2 linked regions of the Pleomorphomonas sp. PLEO genome follow. The protein of the gene in region 2 interacts with the protein of the main gene of each other region in a pairwise test. Links are inferred from orthologs where the notes say so. Each region holds a gene or a part of one and is shown on either strand. Other genes may lie near its edges.

Evidence for each region. Proteins that work in one complex are often made in the same cells at the same time.
Region 1: the proteins of dnaN (region 2) and dnaE interact in binary tests that used the Escherichia coli proteins (3 or more experiments, as listed by UniProt). The link is inferred for Pleomorphomonas sp. PLEO from one-to-one orthologs.

Annotation. Positions count from the first base shown.
Region 1 is NZ_CP166625.1:3,638,002-3,644,577, forward strand. Bases 1-4,009 are described here. They hold dnaE (DNA polymerase III subunit alpha), read right to left. Parts: upstream 3,654-4,009; coding sequence 201-3,653; downstream 1-200. Other genes in these bases: AB6N07_RS16965 (uracil-DNA glycosylase), read left to right, coding at 1-173; AB6N07_RS16975 (hypothetical protein), read right to left, coding at 3,789-4,009. Outside these bases: more of AB6N07_RS16975, read right to left, coding at 4,010-4,091; xth (exodeoxyribonuclease III), read left to right, coding at 4,271-5,053; AB6N07_RS16985 (tetratricopeptide repeat protein), read right to left, coding at 5,155-6,045. UniProt on the Escherichia coli protein: DNA polymerase III is a complex, multichain enzyme responsible for most of the replicative synthesis in bacteria. This DNA polymerase also exhibits 3' to 5' exonuclease activity. The alpha chain is the DNA polymerase catalytic subunit.
Region 2 is NZ_CP166625.1:527,566-535,332, reverse strand. What follows is about bases 2,289-5,078. They hold dnaN (DNA polymerase III subunit beta), read left to right. Parts: upstream 2,289-3,019; coding sequence 3,020-4,138; downstream 4,139-5,078. Other genes in these bases: recF (DNA replication/repair protein RecF), read left to right, coding at 4,158-5,078; dnaA (chromosomal replication initiator protein DnaA), read left to right, coding at 2,289-2,691. Also shown: AB6N07_RS02245 (rhodanese-like domain-containing protein), read left to right, coding at 396-851; more of dnaA, read left to right, coding at 1,228-2,288; more of recF, read left to right, coding at 5,079-5,309; gyrB (DNA topoisomerase (ATP-hydrolyzing) subunit B), read left to right, coding at 5,503-7,767. UniProt on the Escherichia coli protein: Confers DNA tethering and processivity to DNA polymerases and other proteins. Acts as a clamp, forming a ring around DNA (a reaction catalyzed by the clamp-loading complex) which diffuses in an ATP-independent manner freely and bidirectionally along dsDNA.

The DNA of each region.
Region 1 (6,576 bases), 3.1 Mb from region 2 along the record:
TTGCCCGTCACAAATTTGCCCATGGCGCCGTACACACGCTCGACTGTCTGCCCGGCGTTCGCCTTTACGACAGCTACCACTGCTCGCGATACAACACGAACACCGGCGTGCTGACAACCGAGATGTTTCGCTCGGTCTTCGCCGCCGTACGCCGGGATCTCGACGGTCGCTGAGCGCTCGTGTCAGGCGGCTAGCCGCCCTCAGGCCAACTCGACATCGACTACGCCATCGACCGCCCGGAGCGCACCGGCTAGCTGTGGTGATACCCGATAGCCGCCCGGCAATTTCACCTCCACCTCGCCCCGCCCGCGATCGCCGAGCACGATCAGTGACACATCCCCCTCCCCGCCCGGCCTCAGCACATCACGGAGCGCGGCAAGCGGCTCAACGCCGCGCAGGAAGATCCGAAGAGCGTTTTGTAATTTGCCTGCCGCCTGATCGAGAGGCTCCACGGAATCGATGCGCACCGAGATGCCTTCCGGCTTGTCCTCGGCATTGACGAGCAGGATAACTGACTGTCCGGGTTCGAGAAGGCTTCGGAAATGAGCAAGTCCCTCCGAGAAGATCACGGCTTCATACTGTCCGGTGGGATCTGAAATGCCGATGATGCCCATTTTGTTGCCGGTGCGAGTCTTGCGCTCCTGCTTGGCGACGATGGTGCCGGCAAGACGACCGGCCGCGGCCCCTCTCTTCACCGAGGCTGAGAACTGAGCCCATGTCTGCACCCTGAGGCGGCCAAGAAGCGCCTCGTAGGCGTCGAGAGGATGGGCGGACAGATAGAACCCGATTGCCGTGTGCTCGCGCTGCAGCTTTTCTTCCGGTAGCCAGTTAGGGACAGATGGAAGGCGAACGGGTTCCGGTTCGCCACCGCCACCGAACAGCTCGTTTTGGCCAGTCTCTTGCTGTTCTAGCCGATGGGCGGCAGCGGCCATCACGCCCTCGAGCCCTTGAAACATCTTGTTCCTGTTAGCTTCCAGACAATCGAAGGCACCAGCCGCGGTCAGCGCTTCGAGAATGCGCTTGTTCATCGCCTTCGGATTGATGCGGCTGGCGAAATCAGAGACTGATCGGAACGGCTTGTTGCCCCGCTGCTCGACGATATGTTCGACGGCCGCCTGGCCGACGCCTTTGACGGCGGCAAGCGCATAGAGAATGTGCTTGCCATCCACCTCGAACACCACATCGGATCGGTTGACCGAGGGCGGTTCGACAGTGATACCCAGGCGGATCGCCTCGCGCCGGAAGTCGTTGAGCTTATCGGTATTAGTCAATTCGAGCGTCATGGACGCCGCCATGAACTCAACAGGGTGGTTGGCCTTGAGATAGGCGGTCTGGTAGGCGACCAGCGCGTAGGCAGCGGCGTGGCTCTTGTTGAAGCCGTAGTCGGCGAACTTGGCCAGGAGGTCGAAAATGGTATCGGCGAGCGCCTTGTCGATGCCGCGTTCGACAGCGCCATCGACGAAGCGGACTCGCTGCTTGTCCATCTCCGCCTTGATCTTCTTGCCCATGGCGCGGCGCAACAGGTCGGCTTCGCCGAGCGAATAGCCTGACAGGATCTGGGCGATCTGCATCACCTGCTCCTGATAGACGATGATGCCGTAAGTCTCCTTCAGCACCGGCTCGATAGAGGAGTGCATATAGTCAGGCTTCTCGAGGCCGAACTTTCGGGCGCCGTAGACGGGAATGTTGGCCATGGGACCAGGCCGATAAAGCGCGACGAGCGCGATGATATCCTCAAAGCGGTCCGGCTTGATGTCCGAGATGGCCTTGCGCATGCCCATGCTTTCCAGCTGGAACACGCCGACCGTCTCGCCATGGGTCAGCAACTCGTAGGTCTTGGGATCATCGAGCGGCAACGCCGACAGGTCGATCTTCACCCCCTTGCGCTCGATGAGGTCGACGGCGCGCCTCAGCACCGTCAGCGTTTTGAGGCCGAGGAAATCGAACTTGATAAGGCCGGTGCTTTCTACCCACTTCATGTTGTACTGGGTGACCGGCATGTCCGAACGCGGGTCTCGATAGAGAGGCACCAGTTGATCGAGCGGTCGGTCGCCGATCACGATACCGGCGGCGTGCGTCGAAGCGTGGCGGTAAAGGCCTTCGAGCTTGATCGAGATGTCGATCAGGCGGTCCACGACCGGGTCTTCGCGTGCCTCCTTCAGCCGAGGCTCATCTTCCAGCGCCTGCCCGAGCGTCACCGGATGAGCGGGGTTCTGAGGTACCAGTTTGCAGAGCTTGTCGACCTGCCCATAGGACATCTGCAGCACGCGGCCAACGTCGCGTAATACGGCACGCGCCTGAAGCGACCCGAAGGTAATGATCTGCGCCACCTGGGTGCGGCCATACTTGCCCTGGACGTAGCGGATCACCTCTTCGCGGCGGTCCTGGCAGAAGTCGATGTCGAAGTCCGGCATCGACACGCGCTCGGGGTTGAGGAAGCGTTCGAACAGCAGGGCGAACCGCAAGGGATCGAGATCGGTGATGGTGAGCGAGAAAGCCACCAGCGAGCCTGCGCCCGAACCGCGGCCTGGCCCGACAGGAATGCCGTGCGCCTTGGCCCATTTGATGAAGTCGGCCACGATCAGGAAGTAGCCGGGAAACTTCATGCCGGTGATGATGCCCAGCTCGAATTCCAAGCGCTTATGATAGTCCTCAAGCGTTAGTCCGGGGGCAAGACCATGGCTCTCGATACGACGAGCGAGTCCCTCCCAGGCCTGACGAGCAAGTTCGGCCGCCTCGGCCGCCTCGGCCGCCGCGACGTCGTCAACGTCGGCTCCGGCAAAGCGCGGCAACAGCGGTTTGCGCTTTGGCGCCCTGACGGTACAGCGTCGGGCGATCTCAATGGTGTTTTCCAGCGCTTCCGGCACATCCGCGAACAGCGTCTGCATTTCGGCGCGCGACTTGAAATAATGCTCCTCGGTCAGACGGCGGCGATCGTCCTCGGCGACCATGCGCCCTTCGGAAATGGCGATCAGCGCATCGTGGGCTTCGTAGTCGGCGCGCGTCGGAAAATAACACTCGTTGGTGGCGACAAGCGGCAAGCCGCGCGCATAGGCGAGCTCAACGAGATGTGGCTCGACCATCACCTCCTCGGGCGTGCCGTGCCGCTGCAGTTCGACGTAGAGGCGGTCGCCAAATAACTGTTCAAGCAGCGCAAGGCGGCTTTCGGCCTGTGGCATCAGCCCCGCGGCGATTGCCTTGTCGACCGGACCGCTAGGACCGCCCGTCAGTGCGATGATTCCACCGGTCAGCCCTTCGAAACGGCCGATCGGCAAATTGGCGGCAGCGCCGGGTTCCGATTCCAGGAAGGAGCGCGACATCAGCACCGTGAGGTTGGCGAAACCTTCCGCCGTTGCTGCCAGGAGCACGATGGACGGCAGCGCCTGCGGCAGTCCGCCCGGTCGGCGGCGGTCGGTGCTATCATCCCCGAAATCGACGGCCATTTGGCAGCCGATGATCGGCTGCAATCCCTTCTCGATGGCCTTCTCGGAAAATTCGAGGGCGCAGAAAAGATTGCCAGTGTCGGTAATCGCCAGTGCCGGCTGGTTGTCAGCCAAGGCAAGCTTCAGCGCCTTGACGAGGGGAAGCGCCCCTTCAAGAAGCGAATAGGCGCTGTGAACGCGCAGGTGAATAAAGCCAACGTCGCCGATCATCGCCATGTTCCGATTGGAAGCCGATCCACCACATCGGATCGGCGAAGACAGGCTACCCCATCCAGCCAAGCGATCGGAGTGTTTTCGTGGAAAGGCTTGCGACTTGTGGAAAACTCACCCCGTCCATCCCCAAGCTCAAACCAATATGTCAGCCGAACTCAATATCAGCACCAGCATGGTGCCGAACAGGACCAGGGCGCCAAGGGCCGCTACATCGCGGACGATAGCTGCCGAGGCAATCGCCGAGGCGAGGCGCTCGCGCGGCGATAGCGTGAAATCGCGCACCGTAGGCATCGATTCACGCGAAAATCCGGGCAAAACCTGAGCAGAGCCCGACAATGATCTTTTTTTGTTCTGGGTCGGTGGCGCCTGATTGTAGCGAATACCGACCACACACTCGATTTCCCTGATGGAAAACTTGGCATTTATGACAGGCATCCTCGCCTCCGTGTTCCCTGTTATTCCCTATAATGTTCCGCCTTTGTTCTGTTGTCAAGCATGCCCTTAACCTAGATCAAAATACGATAGTTCTTGTAACGTTCACGTGCGTATGAGAAGGATTCGCGCGTATGGAAATAGGGAATCGTTAGGTCGAAATAGCCGCCGGAGGAGCTTGCATGCGCATCGCCACCTGGAACATCAACGGTGTCCGCGCCCGGATTGAGACGGCATCGGCCTGGCTGGAAAAAAGCCGTCCCGATATTGTTTGCCTTCAGGAGATCAAGTGCGTTGACGAGGCCTTCCCGACCGAACCGTTCGAGCGCCTTGGCTATAATGTAGCTCTGAACGGCCAGAAGGGCTTCAACGGCGTAGCCATTCTATCCCTGCTACCACTCGAAGAGGTTCGGCGTGGTTTACCGGGAGACGACGAGGACATTCAATCGCGCTACATTGAGGCGGTAGTGTCCGTGCCGAGCGGCAGTTTGCGCGTTGCCTCCATTTATCTTCCCAACGGCAATCCGCCGGACAGCGACAAATACCCCTACAAGCTCGCCTGGATGGAGCGCCTCAAGCGGTATGCCGCTGGCCTTCTCAGGCTTGAGGAAGCTACCCTGCTTTGCGGGGACTACAATATCATTCCCGAGCCGCGCGACTGTCATGACCCCGCGGTCTGGGCTGGTGATGCGCTATTCCTGCCGCGGAGCCGGGCCGCCTACCGGTCGATCGTTAATCTAGGCTGGACGGATGCTTTGCGCTCCGTCGATGACCGGCCGGGGCGCTACACCTTCTGGGACTATCAAGCGGGCGCGCGGCAGAGGAATTGGGGAATCCGGATCGACCATGTCCTGGCATCTCCCCAAGCGGCAGATCGAGTCGCCGGAGTCGAAATCGAGGACGACGTCCGCGATTGGGAAAAGCCATCCGACCATGTGCCGGTGGTGGTCGAGATCAGGGTATAGCGCCAGCTCTGCCGATCTGTTTCTCGGAGACGACGGCCCGGTGGATGGCACTTGCCGGATGACTGACGGCATAGGCCGCCGAGCATCTCGACCGTTTGCGTTCAGCGGGTCGCTGAGGCTTCGACGGCACGTTCCGACGTGGCATAGGCCTGGGTGAAGGCGGCGTCGTTGTCCACGAGCCATTGATCGGCCAAGGCGATGGCCTTGCGACGCTCGTCCTCGCTGGCGAGCGAGAAGGCATCTTCATGAGCCGCGCGGATTTCCGCATCGTCATGATGCATGACTTCGGCGCGCTTCAGAGCGATGGTCAGCCACATCAGGCCATGAACCGGATTGGGCTCGATCTGGTCGCCCTTGACCAGCATCTCGCCGAGTTTGGCCTGAGCGTCAATCTGTCCTTTGCGGGCTGCAAGCAGGTACCAGCGGGCGGCTTGCCGAGGATCCTGATCCACGCCGACCCCGTCAAGGTACATGTTGCCAAGCTTCAGCTGGGCCAATGCATCGCCAAAATAGGAGGCGGCATAGGTGAATATTTCGCGGGCGCGGTTGACGTTGGGTACAACCGCCGAATCCGCGATGCCCGTAAGATAGTAAGAGCCAACCTCAACGAAAGCGCTGGAAATGAACGGCGCGTCCGGAGACGACGGCGAATCCTCACCGTGGGCCGAGATCAGCTGACTGAAGAAATCGAACGCCTTCATGTCGTCTTCGGCCACGCCGTCGCCTTTGGCGTACATGCGGCCGAGCTTCCACTGGGCCGCCGGATGGCCGCTCTGCGCGGCAGCGAGCAGCCCGGTGACCGCTTCGCGCTTGTCGCCCGAATAATAGGCTCGGGTGGCTTCGCGGAGCGTTGACATGGTTGCGGCATCGCAACACGCATCCTGCCTGGCGGCGGACTGCGGATCGAAGGCCATGGCCTGTGAGCCGAACATCACCCCCAACGACAGGGCGACGGAGACCTTGCAGACGTTTCTGACACAGACACCCGACATGTTCACTCTCGGCGTTCCGCCCCGCCCGCTTTCAGGTTATCGGTGCCTAGAGCACCGCGCCCATCCCGCGAACCTCCATGGGAACATGTGGTTCATGGCAGCAGCCACGTACACGCTTTCCCACGCTTGTTTTACGGGGATAAAGTCAGGTTCGTTTATGGCTGAATAGGGGCAATTTATGCCTAATGATTTCTGCTTCCGCGAGTTTGACTGAGCTGTTGCGGAATCGTCACAGCCTACAGAGGTCCGAAATAGATTTTCGACTGCGGAATCTTCCCAACGGCAGAGCGCAGATGACGCAGAGGCCCTTCCCACCCAGTCGCCAAGCTGGTTTTAGCCAACCACGATTCTCTCGGCGCCCTCCGGAATGGGCCAAAACGCCTTCGCGCCAGCAGGCTCCTGATTCCATTTGCGTGAGACGGAATGATCTAGATTTCGTCGCGCTTATCATAAACATCAATCATTTATGGTACATTCTTCTATCTAAATGATAGAAATTGGACGGCTAACGTTCACATATTTGATTAAGAC
Region 2 (7,767 bases):
AATGCGGCTAATGAATAGTAGGCTGGCCGGCTTACGACCAAATAGGGTTTGGCCGTATCAGAAGGCGCAAATCTTTGAATCCCCTAGGGTTCGCCGGTCACCTTTTGGGAAGCGTCCTCTCCGGTAAAAACCGGGTTAACGACATAGGAAGATTCGGCTCTTGCTCCCCCCTTGGGGCCTGTGTATGGTCAGCCCAGTTGAAGCGAGCGAGCCAAGCAATCGCTTGTGAAAGTAAACTAAAGCAGGGGGCTAGCCGTCGGTAATTCTTTAGGTGCGATGGCCGAGGCAGGTAGCCAACTCAATCCAGGAAAGGCAAATCGAGAATATATGCGCTTTTTGCGCATGGTTTTGTTTTGTCTTTTCTGTTTGATGAATTTTGGGGTGGTGGGGCAATCTTGGGTGCGGGATCATTCAACGAAGATCCGGGCTATGCTGGCGACGTCGGCGTGCGCGAGACTTGGGAGGCGCTTGCCGCTGATCCCTCGGCCGTGCTGATCGATGTTCGGACGGTGGCTGAATGGAACTTTGTCGGTCTTCCTGACCTTGGGAGCATTGGCAAGCGAGTGCTGCTCGTCGAGTGGCAGCGCTTTCCAGATATGGCCGTCAACCCGGCCTTCGCCGACGAGCTGGGAGAGGCCCTTGCCGATCTTGGCGTTGGTGCGGACGCCCCGCTTTATTTCATTTGCCGGTCGGGAGCGCGCAGTCGATCTGCGGCGACCCTGGCAACGGCCGGCGGATTTACGCGGGCTTTTAATGTGGCAGGCGGTTTCGAGGGAGCGCTCGGTCCGGATCGGCACAGGGGTTGTGTCGATGGCTGGAAGGCGAGCGGTTTGCCCTGGATCCAGAGTTGAACCGATGCGTTGGGCAGACCGGCCATGTGGCCGGCAAGGTGCGCGCAGATCGGGAGACCTGTCACACTGACCACAATCTGAGTTCCGGAGGTTGACCCTCCGGCCAATGACGGGCTCCGGTCCGTCATGAGTATTGATGTCGGCTTTTCGGCCGGCATTATTTAATGGGCGCCTCCCCTGAGGTCAGGCGCTTTGTCCCCGCAACCCGGGGGCTACTGGCATCACGGGGCTTCGAGAAGTCGTCGCCCCATGGTTGGCAAGTACGAGATGGTTAGCCCGGACACGGCGTTCGGATGACCGGTGGAGAGTGCTCCCGGCGGAAGCGCTCTGCGAATGGAAGACTGGTGAGTAGACTTTTTTGGATGGAGGCCGAGATATGTTGGAAGCGGAAGCCTGCGGCGTCGCCGGAGCGGCAGTTGATCATGCCGATGCGTGGGCGCGCGTTCGTGGCCGCCTCAAAGCCGATCTCGGCGAAGAGGTATTCTCCTGCTGGTTTGCCGGCATGAATGTCGAGCAAATCGAGGGGGGCACCGTTTGGCTCTCGGTGCCGAGTCGCTTCCTGAAAACCTGGATTTCCACCCACTATCGCGACAAGCTCGCCGGGCTCTGGCAGGCCGAGGGGCCCGCTTACCGCAAGGTTGAGGTGTCTGTCCGTTCGGCCATGCGGGCCAAGATTGAGTCGCCTGCCCGTTTTGCCGCACCGGAAGCTTCTCGCCCGGCGGGCGCACCAGCGTTGCGCGTCGCCGCTCCGATCCGTCCTGCCGCCGATTCCGCTTCCGCTCGGCTGTTCGATGATATTTCGTCGCCGCTCGACCCGCGCTACATCTTTGACAATTTTGTCGAAGGCGCCTCGAACCGTTTGGCGCTGGCAGCCGCTCGCCAGGTTGCCGACGGTCCGGCCTCCGGGGTCAAGTTCAATCCGCTCTACATCCACTCCTCGGTCGGCCAGGGCAAGACGCATCTTCTGCAAGCGCTCACCCATCACCTCAAGGCCGAGCATCCGGAAATGCGCGTGCTCTATCTGACGGCCGAGCATTTCATGTATCGCTTCGTGCAGTCGCTGCAGACCCAGTCGGCACTCGCCTTCAAGGAAGCGCTGCGAACCATCGATCTCCTGGTGATCGACGACATGCAGTTTCTGCACGGCAAGCAGATCCAGCAGGAATTCTGCCACACGGTGAATACCCTGATCGATGGCGCACGCCAGGTCATCGTTGCTGCCGACCGACCTCCTGTCGAACTCGAAACCATGGATGAACGCGTCCGTTCACGCCTCTCCGGTGGCCTTCTGATCGAGATCGGCGCTCCCGACGCTGCGTTGCGTCGGTCGATTGTCGAGCGTCGTATCGCCATCACCGCCCAGCATATGCCGGGCTTCTCCGTTCCCGACGACGTCATCGATTTCATCGTTCGCAACGTCACCACGTCGGGGCGCGACCTTGAGGGGGCGGTGACGCGCCTTGCCGGACACAACCAGCTGACCGGCCTGACGCTGTCGCTCGCCATGGCCGAGACGACGCTGAAGGACCTCATCCGCGTCACCGACACGCGCCGCATCAAGATCGAGGATATTCAGCGCGTCGTTTCCAAGCACTACAACGTCTCCAAGCAGGACCTCCTGTCGTCGCGCCGGACCCGGTCGATCGTTTGGCCGCGCCAAATCGCCATGTATCTGGCGAAATCGTTGACGCTGCGCTCGCTTCCTGAGATCGGCCGGCGCTTCGGTGGCCGCGATCACACCACCGTCCTGCACGCGGTGCGCAAGGTCGAAGAGCTGGTCAGTTCCGACGAAGCGCTGACGCAGGAGATCGAAGTCTTGAAGCGCATGCTCGAGGCCTGATTCAAAACCGGAAACGAAAAACGCCGACGAAAACCACGTTGGCTGCTAGCCTGCCGGCTTGCGGAAATTGGCAGTTGCCGTAATGTGCTCTTCCCCGTGGTCACCTTCAGGCGACGACGGGGAAATCGGTCCAGAGCGAACGCTAGGCCTGATTGCAACATCGGGTCGACAGGTGAGCGCTTCGGATTGTTTACGGGAGCATCCGGTTTTCGATGAGGCAGATTCTGCCTGATTGGCGGCTGCTCAACGCCAGATTTTCCGGTGGCCGCGCCGGTCGCGCTCAGTGCGGCCGACCAGGGCGTGGCAGCCACGACAGACGGGTTTTTCCATGCGCGTTACGCTGGAGCGGTCGCACCTCCTTGCCTCCCTCACCCACGTCCACCGCGTTGTCGAGCGTCGGAACACCATTCCGATTCTCTCCAACGTGCTGCTTCGGACCGACGACGGTCAGCTCAAGCTGAAGGCAACCGACCTCGATCTCGAGGCGCAGGAAACGGTCCCGGCCGTTGTCGAGCGCCCCGGTGCGACCACGGTGCCGGCGCACATGTTCTATGACATCGTGCGCAAGCTGCCCGAGGGGTCGCAGGTCTCGCTTGAGGGATCGGCTGATGGCGCCACTCTTACCATCTCTTCCGGCCGTTCGCGCTTTTCCCTGCAGATGCTGCCGGAGAGCGACTTTCCCGACATCACCGTCGGCGAACTCAGCCACGCCTTCTCGCTGGAAGCTGGCGATCTCAAGCGGCTGATCGACCGGACGCAATTTGCCATTTCCAATGAAGAGATACGTTATTATTTGAACGGCATCTTCCTGCACACCGTCGACGGTCCCGACGGTCCGCTGTTCCGCGCTGTCGCCACCGACGGCCATCGGCTTGCCCGCGCCGACATCACCGCGCCGAAGGGTTCCGAAGGCATGCCGGGCATCATCGTGCCTCGCAAGACGGTGGGTGAGATTCAGCGCCTCATCGAAGACCCAAAGGCCGAGCTCAAGGTTGAATTGTCGGATGCCAAGATTCGCCTCACGGTCGGTAACGTGGTGCTGACATCCAAGCTGATCGACGGCACCTTCCCCGACTATGGCCGAGTGATTCCCCAGGGCAACGACAAGGAACTTCGGGTCGACAAGGCCGAGTTCGCCGAGGCTGTCGATCGCGTTTCCACCATCTCGTCCGAGCGTGGTCGCGCAGTGAAGTTGACGCTCGCCGAGGGGCGCTTGGTGCTCACCGTGGTCAATCCGGATTCGGGCACCGCCACCGAGGAGGTGATGGTCGACTACACCGACTCACCGCTCGAGATCGGCTTTAATGCCCGCTATCTCCTCGATATTGCCGGCCAGCTCACGTCGGAGACGGCGCTGTTCCATCTCGCCGACGCCGGTTCGCCGACGCTGATCCAGGATGCCGGCGACGTTGCGACGCTTTATGTGCTGATGCCGATGCGGGTGTGACCGCCGCCGCTGGAACGCCATGACAGAATCCCGTCCCGAGGCGAAGGTGCGCGTCAGCCACCTTCGCCTCAGCGATTTTCGCAACCATGCCGACCTCGCGCTCGATTTCACGGGCCGATCGGTAGTGCTCACCGGCCAGAATGGCGTTGGCAAGACCAACGTGCTCGAGGCGTTGTCCTTGCTCGCCCCCGGCCGTGGCTTCCGCCGGGCGACGCTCGCGGAGATGGTCCGGCTCGATGGCTCCGGTGGCTTTTCCGTACTGGCCGACATCGAGGGTGCCTACGGGGCCGTACGGATCGGCACCGGTGCGGTTCCCGGCGAGCCCGGTCGGCGGCTCCTGGTTGATGGCGAGCCGCAGAAGGGCAGCGAGCGGCTTTCCGATCATTTGCGCCTCATCTGGCTCGTCCCGGCCATGGATGGCTTGTTCGTCGGTCCGGCCAGCGATCGCAGGCGCTTCCTCGACCGCTTGGTGCTGGCGGTCGATCCCTCGCACGGCCGGCGCGTTTCGGGCTACGAGCAGGCGGTTGCCGCTCGCAATCGCCTTTTGGAGGCGCGCGAGGCCGACGTAGCTTGGCTCGATGCGATCGAAACGGAAATTGCCGCCACCGGTGTCGCCGTCGCCGCCGCCCGCCGCGAGACCGTGCACTGCCTCGCCCGGCTGATCGAGATGCGTCCCGATGGCGACCGTGCTTTCCCGCGCGCGACGGTCCAGCTGACCGGTGACGTCGACACGGCACTCGACGGCGCGGCCGCGGCCGATGTCGAGGACTGGCTGAGGACCGATCTCCGGGCTGGTCGCTCGCGCGATCGGGCGGCCGGTCGGACGCTCGTCGGTCCTCATCGCTCCGACCTGTCGGTTCGCCATGCCGAAAAGGACATGCCAGCCTCGGCCTCCTCGACCGGCGAGCAGAAGGCACTGCTCACTGGTCTGGTGCTGGCCCAGGCGGCGCTGGTGACCGAGCTGACCGGCAGCCCGCCCGTTCTGCTGCTCGACGAGGTGGCCGCACACCTCGACGCTCGGCGGCGAAGGGCGCTGGTCGACCTCATTGCCGCGCTCGGCGTCCAGGCCTTCATGACCGGCACCGACGCCGCTCCCTTCGAGGACTTTTTGGGCGAGGCGGAAATCATCGCGATTCCGGATATTCCTGCGCCGGATTCCGGGGAATTCTGAGGTTGATTCGCCGCATTTCCACCCGATTGCGGGGCCATGGTGCGGCCACTGCTGTTCTACTGGAATAAATCCCCAGTAAGGCCATTGAAAAATAACGACTTTCGGCCCTCTGCCGAGGGTGGTTGAAGCAGTTCCCGCCAGCCTTTATGAGAAATATGGCGGGATGTTCCCGAGACGAGAAACGAAGGCCTCCATGACCGACACCACAGCCTACGACCCCGACGAATATGGCGCCGAATCCATCAAGGTGCTGAAGGGGCTCGACGCGGTGCGCAAGCGCCCCGGCATGTACATCGGCGACACCGACGACGGTTCGGGCCTGCACCATATGGTCTACGAGGTGGTGGACAACGCCATCGACGAGGCGCTGGCCGGCCACGCCGATAAGGTGACGGTGCGCCTCAATGCCGACGGCTCCTGCACGGTACGCGACAACGGCCGCGGCATCCCCACCGATATCCACAAGGAAGAGGGTGTGTCGGCGGCCGAGGTCATCATGACGCAGCTGCACGCCGGCGGAAAGTTCGATCAGAATTCCTACAAGGTGTCAGGTGGTCTGCACGGCGTCGGTGTGTCGGTGGTCAATGCGCTGTCGGTTTGGCTGAAGCTCAAGGTCTGGCGGCATGACCTGTTGCACGAGATGAGCTTCTCGGATGGCGTGCCCGATGCTCCGCTCGCCGTGACTGGAACCTCCGTTGGCGAGAAGGGCACCGAAGTGACCTTCATGCCAAGCCACGAAACGTTCAAGGGCATCACCGATTTCGATTTTGCGACGCTGGAACGGCGCCTGCGCGAACTGGCCTTCCTCAATTCCGGCGTTCGCATCTTCCTCGAGGATAATCGAGGGGTCGAGCCGCGCATCGAGGAGCTGCATTACGAGGGCGGACTTGAAGCTTTCGTGCGCTATCTTGACCGCTCGAAGAAGCCGGCGCTGTCAAAGCCGATCATGGTGTCGACCGAGAAGGACGGCATCACCGTCGAAGTCGCGCTTTGGTGGAATGATAGTTACCACGAAAACGTGCTCTGCTTCACCAACAACATCCCTCAGCGCGACGGTGGTACCCATCTTGCCGGTTTCCGCGGCGCGCTGACCCGCCAAGTGATCAGTTACGCCGAAAGCACCGGTATCTCCAAGCGCGAGAAGGTCACGATGACCGGCGACGACTGCCGCGAGGGTCTGACCTGCGTCCTGTCGGTGAAAGTGCCTGATCCGAAATTCTCCAGCCAGACCAAGGACAAGCTGGTGTCGTCGGAAGTGCGGCCGGTTGTCGAGGGGGCTCTCAATGAGGCCTTCTCCACCTGGTTCGAGGAGCATCCGGCCGAGGCGCGCACCGTGATTGGCAAGGTCGTCGAGGCCGCCGCCGCTCGTGAAGCGGCTCGCAAGGCGCGTGAGCTGACCCGCCGCAAGGGCGCGCTCGACATGGCGTCGCTTCCCGGCAAGCTCGCCGAATGCCAGGATCGCGACCCTGTCAACACCGAACTGTTCCTCGTCGAGGGCGATTCGGCAGGTGGCTCGGCCAAGCAGGGCCGCAACCGCGAGTTCCAAGCGGTGTTGCCTCTCAGGGGCAAGATCCTCAACGTGGAGCGGGCGCGCTTCGACAAGATGCTGTCGTCGGCCGAGATCGGCACGCTGATCACCGCCCTTGGCACCTCGATCGGTACGGACGAGTTTGACGCTAACAAACTTCGCTACCACAAGATCATCATCATGACCGACGCCGACGTCGACGGCGCCCACATTCGGACTCTGCTGCTCACGTTCTTCTTCCGGCAGATGCCGGCGCTTCTGGAGCGTGGCCATATCTACATCGCCCAGCCGCCTCTCTACAAAGTGACGCGCGGCAAGTCCGAGCAATACCTGAAGGACGAGCGGGCGCTCGAAGACTTCCTGGTAACCCAAGGCCTTGACGAGGCGGTATTTAAGCTCGCCGATGGCGAGGCGCGGGCAGGGCAGGATCTTCGGGCCATCGTCGACAGGGCGCGCGCCGTGCGCAATCTCATTGACGGATTGCATCATCGCTACAGCCATGACGTCGTCGAACAGGCCGCGATCGCCGGTGCCCTCGACGCTCGTCTTCTCGAAAATCACGAGGCAGCGCAGAATGCCGCCGACAGAGTGGCCGCCCGGCTCGATGTGATCGCCGACGAGTTCGAGAAGGGCTGGACCGGCGAAGCGATGCCGGATGGCGGCTTGGCCTTTCATCGCGTTGTGCGCGGCGTCACCGAGACGAGCATCATCGACACGGCGCTGCTGTCGTCAGCCGACGCGCGCAAACTCTCCGGTCATCGCGAGCATCTGTCCGCGGTCTATGGCGCGGCGGCGGCGCTCCGGCGTCGCGACAGCGAGGTCGTGGTCCATGGTCCGCGTACGCTGCTTGACGCCGTCTACGCCGCGGGGCGCAAGGGCATTGCCATGCAGCGTTACAAGGGCCTCGGCGAAATGAATGCCGAACAGCTC